DNA from 2 places in the Kitasatospora sp. NPDC054768 genome. Region 1 is predicted to be linked to the other one. Evidence: predicted binding sites of a transcription regulator. Region 1 holds the regulator's gene; the other holds the start of a gene.
What was found. Region 1 encodes HspR, which represses chaperone genes until heat shock. Its sites were predicted from a motif close to TTGAGNNNNNNNNNCTCAA; they were not measured.
Positions count from the first base shown of each region.

Region 1 (3,202 bases):
CTGATGCACAGCTACTCCTCGGACGTCACCGAGGACACCTGCGTGCAGATCCTCCAGCCCGGCTACCGCATCGGCGAGCGGATCATCCGCCCGGCGATGGTGGCCGTCGCGGAGCCCCAGCCCGGCAGCCAGGCGTCCTCCCCGGACGCCGAGCCGAAGTCCGCCGACGCGGACAAGTCCGACGGTGGCTCGGACAGCTGACAACCTGTGACAGCTGACAACCAGTGCGCTGCGGAGTCGTACGCCGGCCAGTACGGCGGCCGGCTCCGCAGCGCTCTGTCAGCAGCCGTTTGCTCACCGGCTGTTGACAGCACAGTGACGATGGACATCGGGAGGTGGCGGAAGCCATGAGTGGCAAGGACTTTGTCGAGAAGGACTACTACAAGGTCCTCGGCGTGCCCAAGGACGCCACCGCCACCGAGATCAAGAAGACCTACCGCAAGCTCGCGCGCGAGTTCCACCCCGACGCCAACAAGGGTGACTCCAAGGCCGAGGAGCGGTTCAAGGACATCTCCGAGGCGTACGACGTCCTCTCCGACGAGAAGCGCCGCAAGGAGTACGACGAGGCCCGCAGCCTCTTCGCCAACGGCGGCTTCCGGGCCGGCGGCGGCCCCGGTGGCAACGGCAGCTACAGCTTCGACTTCGGCGACCTCTTCAGCGGCAGCCAGGGCGGCGCCGGCCAGGCCGGCGGCGGCCTCGGCGACGTGTTCGGCGGCCTCTTCAACCGCGGCGGCACCCGGCAGGCCCAGCCCCGGCGCGGCGCCGACGTCGAGACCGAGGTGACGCTCTCCTTCGAGGAGGCGGTGGACGGCGCGACCGTCCCGCTGCGGATGACCAGCCAGGCCCCCTGCCGAGGGTGCAACGGCACCGGCGCCAAGTCCGGCACCACCCCGCGGGTCTGTCCGACCTGCGTCGGCGCGGGCACCGTCAGCCGCGGCCAGGGCGCCTTCGCCCTCTCCGAGCCGTGCAAGGACTGCCGCGGCCGGGGCATGATCGTCGACGACCCGTGCCCCGACTGCCACGGCAGCGGCCGGGCCAGCTCGGCCCGCACCATGCAGGTCCGGATCCCGGCCGGCGTCCAGGCCGACCAGCGCATCCGGCTCAAGGGCAAGGGCGCCCAGGGCGAGCGCGGCGGGCAGCCCGGCGACCTCTACGTGACCGTGCACGTCGACCCCCACCCGGTCTTCGGCCGCAAGGGCGACAACCTCACCGTCACCGTCCCGGTGGCCTTCCCCGAAGCCGCGCTCGGCGCCACCATCGAGGTGCCCACGCTGAACGGCCCGACCGTGAAGCTCAAGCTGCCCCCGGGCAGCGCCAACGGCCTCACCATGCGCGCCCGCGGCAAGGGCGCCACCCGCAAGGACGGCACCCGCGGCGACCTCCTCGTCACCGTCGAGGTCGTGGTGCCCCAGCACGTCACCGGCGACGCGCTGAACGCCCTTGAGCAGTACCGCGAGGCCACCGCCTCCGACGATCCGCGCGCCGCCCTGTTCCGGGCGGCGAAGGGAGCGTGACGACCAGATGTCCCCGATGTCCCCGATGAACCCGATCGACCCCGACACCCCGATCGGCCCCGGCCTCGGCGAGGGCCTGCCCGGTGCCGGCCCCCGCCGCACCCGCCGCGCCGCCGCGGCCCCGCCGACGTACGTCCTCACCGAGGACACTCCGGTGTACGTCATCTCCGTGGCCGCCGAACTGTCCGGTCTGCACCCGCAGACCCTGCGTCAGTACGACCGCCTCGGCCTCGTCTGCCCCGACCGCACCGCCGGCCGCGGCCGCCGCTACTCCGCGCGCGACATCCAGCAGCTGCGCGAGGTCCAGCGGCTCTCCCAGGACGAGGGCATCAACCTGGCGGGCATCAAGCGGATCATCGAGCTGGAGAACCAGGTCACCGCCCTGCGGTCCCGGGTCGCGGAACTGGTCGACTCCCTGGAGGGCGCCGCCACCGCCCTCCAGCAGCGCGAGGCCGCCGTCCACGCGTCCTACCGGCGCGACCTCGTCCCGTACCAGCCCCCCACCCCGCAGTCCAGCGCCCTCGTCGTCTGGCGCCCCAAGCGCTGACCGAAGCACCCACCGGCCGCCGGCCCCTCCTCTCGGGGGGTGCCGGCGGCTGCCGTGCGGTGAGAGAGTGCGGTCGTATTCCCTCTCCGGGGGACTCACCAGATCTGGCATGCTAAAACTCGTTCAGCACCAGCGCTGATGGGACGCAGGTAGCACGGTAACGGCAAGGAGTCGCGAATGAGTGGACGAGAGCAACCCCTTGCCGCCAGCTTGACCATCCTCTCGCCAGAAGCACGAGAGCTATATCTCGCCGTCATCCGAGGAGACGGCAAACTGCCGTTGGACTCCGATGTCGACCAGGATGATCCCGCGCGGGACGAGCTGGTGAGGATCGGCCTTCTCATACCCGACAGTGATGATCCGAATGTTTTCGTGGCCGCCGACCCCGCGCAGCTCTCGACAAGCCTCAGCCATTCGTGGCAACGTCAGGCACTGGAACTCCTGTCACGCGCCGTATCGCTCCCCTCCGAACTGCAGGATCTGGCCCGGGAATTCCACACCCCGAAGCGGTCCGGAGGATCCATAGAGCATGTACGGGGGAAGGCGCTCATTCGGCAGCGGCTGGAGCAGTTCAGGGGTTCCGGGTTCGAGGAGGCCCTGGCGCTCCAACCTGGCGGCCCCCGGCAGCCGGATCTTCTCGCCGGAATGATCGCATACGATCTTGAGACGCTCCGCAGTGGGACGAAGATGCGGACGATCTACCACGCCAGCACCCGATACCACCAGCCGACCAGGGATTACGTCGCCACACTCGCCCAAGCCGGCGGCCAGTACCGCACTCTTGACGAGCCCTATACGCGGCTCATAGTGATGGACCGGCGCGTGGCGGTGATCCCGATCGACGATGACATGAGCCTCGCGGCCTTCATCTACGACCCGGCCGTCGTCGACTATCTTGCCAATGAGGTCTTCGAGCAGTACTGGAGCCGGGCCCTGGAATTCGAGGGCGACCGCACAGTGCCGCAGCAGGTCGTGTCACGCCTGCGTCAGACGATCATTGACCAGATGCTCGAAGGAACCAATCACCGAGTTATCGCGCGACGCCTTGGAATTAGCGAGCGGACACTGGCCAGACATATAGCCGAAATGCGAGACGACTACAAGGTCGACTCGCTATTCCAACTCGGATATGTCCTCGGCC
Region 1 covers NZ_JBSHBN010000073.1:1,393-4,594, reverse strand. The annotation lists gene grpE (nucleotide exchange factor GrpE) at 1-201, shown strand, start outside; gene dnaJ (molecular chaperone DnaJ) at 348-1,514, shown strand; gene ACWGKU_RS21845 (heat shock protein transcriptional repressor HspR) at 1,531-2,061, shown strand; gene ACWGKU_RS21840 (hypothetical protein) at 2,239-3,202, shown strand, end outside.

Region 2 (3,202 bases), on a different contig from region 1:
GGCCCATGGCGCGGGCCACCGACTCGCCGAGCGAGGTCTTGCCGACGCCGGGCGGGCCGACCAGGGCCAGCACCGCGCCGCCCGCCCGTCGCCCACCGGTACCGCTCGTGGGAAGCGCTCCGCGCTGCCCGTCCCGCGGGCCGCCGACCGGCCCGAGCCCCTGGTCGGCCCGGCGCTTGCGGACGGCCAGGTACTCGACGATGCGGTCCTTCACGTCGTCGAGGCCCGTGTGGTCGGCGTCCAGCACCGCGCGGGCGCCGGCGATGTCGTACTCGTCCTCGGTGCGCTCGCTCCAGGGCAGTTCCAGGACGGTGTCCAGCCAGGTCCGGATCCAGGAGCCCTCGGGCGACTGGTCGGAGGAGCGCTCCAGCTTGTCGACCTCCTTGAGCGCGGCCTCGCGGACCTTCTCGGGCAGGTCGGCGGCCTCGACCCGGGCGCGGTAGTCGCCCTCCTCGTCGGCCGCCTCGCCGTTCAGCTCGGCCAGTTCCTTGCGGACGGCCTCCAGCTGGCGGCGGAGCAGGAACTCCTTCTGCTGCTTGGCCACGCCCTCCTCGACGTCCTTGCGGATGGTGTCGTTGACCTCCTCCTCGGCGAGGTGGTCGCGCAGCAGGGTGAGCGCGTACTCCAGTCGGGCGACCTGGTCGGCCTCCAGCAGCACCTTGAGCTTCTGCTCGGCGGTGGCGAAGGGCGCGTAGCCGATGTTGTCGGCGAGCTCGCCGACGCCCTCGATCTGCGCCACCCGGTCGACGATCTGCCAGGCGCCGCGCTTGCGCAGCCACTGGGTGGACAGCGCCTTGTACTCCTTGACCAGCTCGGCGGCCCGGCCGGCCACCGGAGTGCCCACCGAGGACTCCCGGAACGGCGTGGTCTCCACCCAGAGGGCGGCGCCGGGGCCGGTGGTGCCGGCGCCGATCCGGACCCGGCGCACGGCGCGCACCAGCGCCGCCGGATCGCCGTCCGCCAGCCGGCCGACCTGCTCCACGGTGGCCAGGGTGCCGGCCGCCGCGTACGAGCCGTCCACCCGCGGGACCAGCAGGACCTGCGGCTTGGCGGTGCCGGTGGCGGCGGCCCGGGCGGCCTCGACCGCGGCGCGCACCTCGGCGTCCTTCAGGTCCAGCGGCACGACCATGCCCGGCAGGACGACCTCGTCGTCGAGCGGCAGCACGGGCAGGGTGAGCGGTGTGGACGTCGATGCCATGATCTCTCCCCAGTCAGTGAACTTGAGTCGACCTGACTAAGGCTTGGCGGCCGCCGGATGTTCCCGGCCCTCTGTTCGCCGTGAGCGAACACGCATCGGGCCGGGAAGCCCGCGCCCGACTCCGTCAAGAGAGGGGTGGGCGCACCTCGGGGAATCCCGGCACGAGGCCCCCGGGGCCCGGACGGCCCCGGCCGGCCGGCGGCGTCAACGCGCCGTCCACACCCGCGCGGGCGCACCGCCGGCGGCCGCCGCGACGGCCGGACGCGGCCGGGGCGGGCGCCGCTCGACCCGGCGCAGCCAGCGCCACAGCGCGACCCCGGTGAGCACCGCGGCCGGGTGCCCCACCCCCGTGATCACGTCCTTGTCGGTGGCGATCTGCTGGGCGATCATCAGCCCCGCGCCGCCCAGCGCGAGCAGCCGCCCGCGCCAGGAGAGCAGCCCGGCCACCGCGCCCAGGCAGGCGAGCACGCCGTAGCTGACCCCGATGTCCAGGTGGTCCATCGCCTCGGGCGCCATCCGCCCGGTCTCCACCGCGGTGATCACCACTCCCTGGGAGAGCAGCGTGGCCGCGACGTGCCCGACCGCGAACACCGCCGCCGCCCGGGCCGGACCGACCCTGCGCTCCAGCGGGGCGAGGGTGAGGGCGAATCCCCACAGGTAGGGCATCCACACCTCGCCGGCCACCCAGAATCCGCTCAGCACAAGAGCACGCAAAGGATGCTGGAGCAGGTTGTGCCCGTCCGAGCTGGAGGCCTCCTGCAGCCGCTGGACGAGTTCCGGGTCGGCGAGCCCGGCGAAGGTCGTGGTGGCGCCCACGACGGCGAGGTACCCGAGCGTGAAGGGCGTGCTCCGGGGTGTCGGCACCCGCTCCAGCAGCCACTGGAGGACGCCGGTGCGCAGCCCGAGGCGGAGCATTCCGTAGGGCGCTCCCGCGCCTCCGCACCCGTCGGCACTCCGTCCGAGTCCCGCCATGCCGCCTCCGCTCCACGCCGCAGCCACCGGCTCCCCGCCCGGGCCCAACGTACCGGCGCGCGCCGCGGGTTCCGCCCGGTCGGGTGTTGTCGTGGCCACGGTACGTCGAGGTTCTGAGAGGCACCTGGGAAAAGCCCGTGAAGAACACCGCCGTAGCGGACGGCGGGATTCCCGACATTGGTCCAGACCTTCTCCCCCGCAACGCGGCAGCAGGGCCTCTGACCGGCGACTTGGCGTCAACTGAACTGCATACGTACCGTTACGCAGTGAAAATTCGCCGGGTAAGGTATCGGCCCGTGCCCACTCGTGCAGTGGGTCCGAGGGCGGCCCGACAGCCGGCCCACGGGCCGGAAACGTCCGGTCCACCTGCCGGGAAGCATCCGCTGTCCGTACGCTGCGAAGTGCGCGGGAGAAGTGGGCGGCCGACCATCCGTCCTCGGCTCCCGATCGCGCGACGGGACGGCGGACCCGGCACAGTCCACGACGGAACAAGACTACGAGCGGAGCCCCGCCATCCCCACAGGTGGCCGGCCCGCAGCCCTGGGGGCGGTGGCGTGACCGTGACAGAAATTCAGCAGGACAACCACAACACCGGTGGCACTGTGAGCAGCCAGCGCAGAGTCCTGGTGGTGGAGGACGAGCCCACGATCGCCGAGTCGATCGCCGCCCGGCTGGGCGCCGAGGGCTTCAAGGTCGCCGTGGCCCACGACGGCCCCGGCGCGGTCGACGGGTTCCACACCTGGCAGCCGGACCTGGTGGTCCTCGACATCATGCTGCCCGGCTTCGACGGGCTGGAGGTGTGCCGCCGGATCCAGGCCCAGCGCCCGGTGCCGGTGCTCATGCTGACCGCCCGCGACGACGAGACGGACCTGCTGGTCGGCCTCGGCGTGGGCGCGGACGACTACATGACCAAGCCGTTCTCGATGCGCGAACTGGCCGCCCGCGTCAACGTCCTGCTGCGCCGCGTCGAGCGCGCCCAGCAGGCCGCCCGCACGCCCGCACTGGGCAGCCTGCGGTTCGGCGAGCTGGAGA
Region 2 covers NZ_JBSHBN010000176.1:13,514-16,715, forward strand. The annotation lists gene lon (endopeptidase La) at 1-1,198, opposite strand, end outside; gene ACWGKU_RS34940 (rhomboid-like protein) at 1,403-2,113, opposite strand; gene ACWGKU_RS34945 (response regulator transcription factor) at 2,731-3,202, shown strand, end outside.
Region 2: a site for HspR is predicted at 1,221-1,239, ahead of lon (endopeptidase La). Genes of this name have one in related genera too.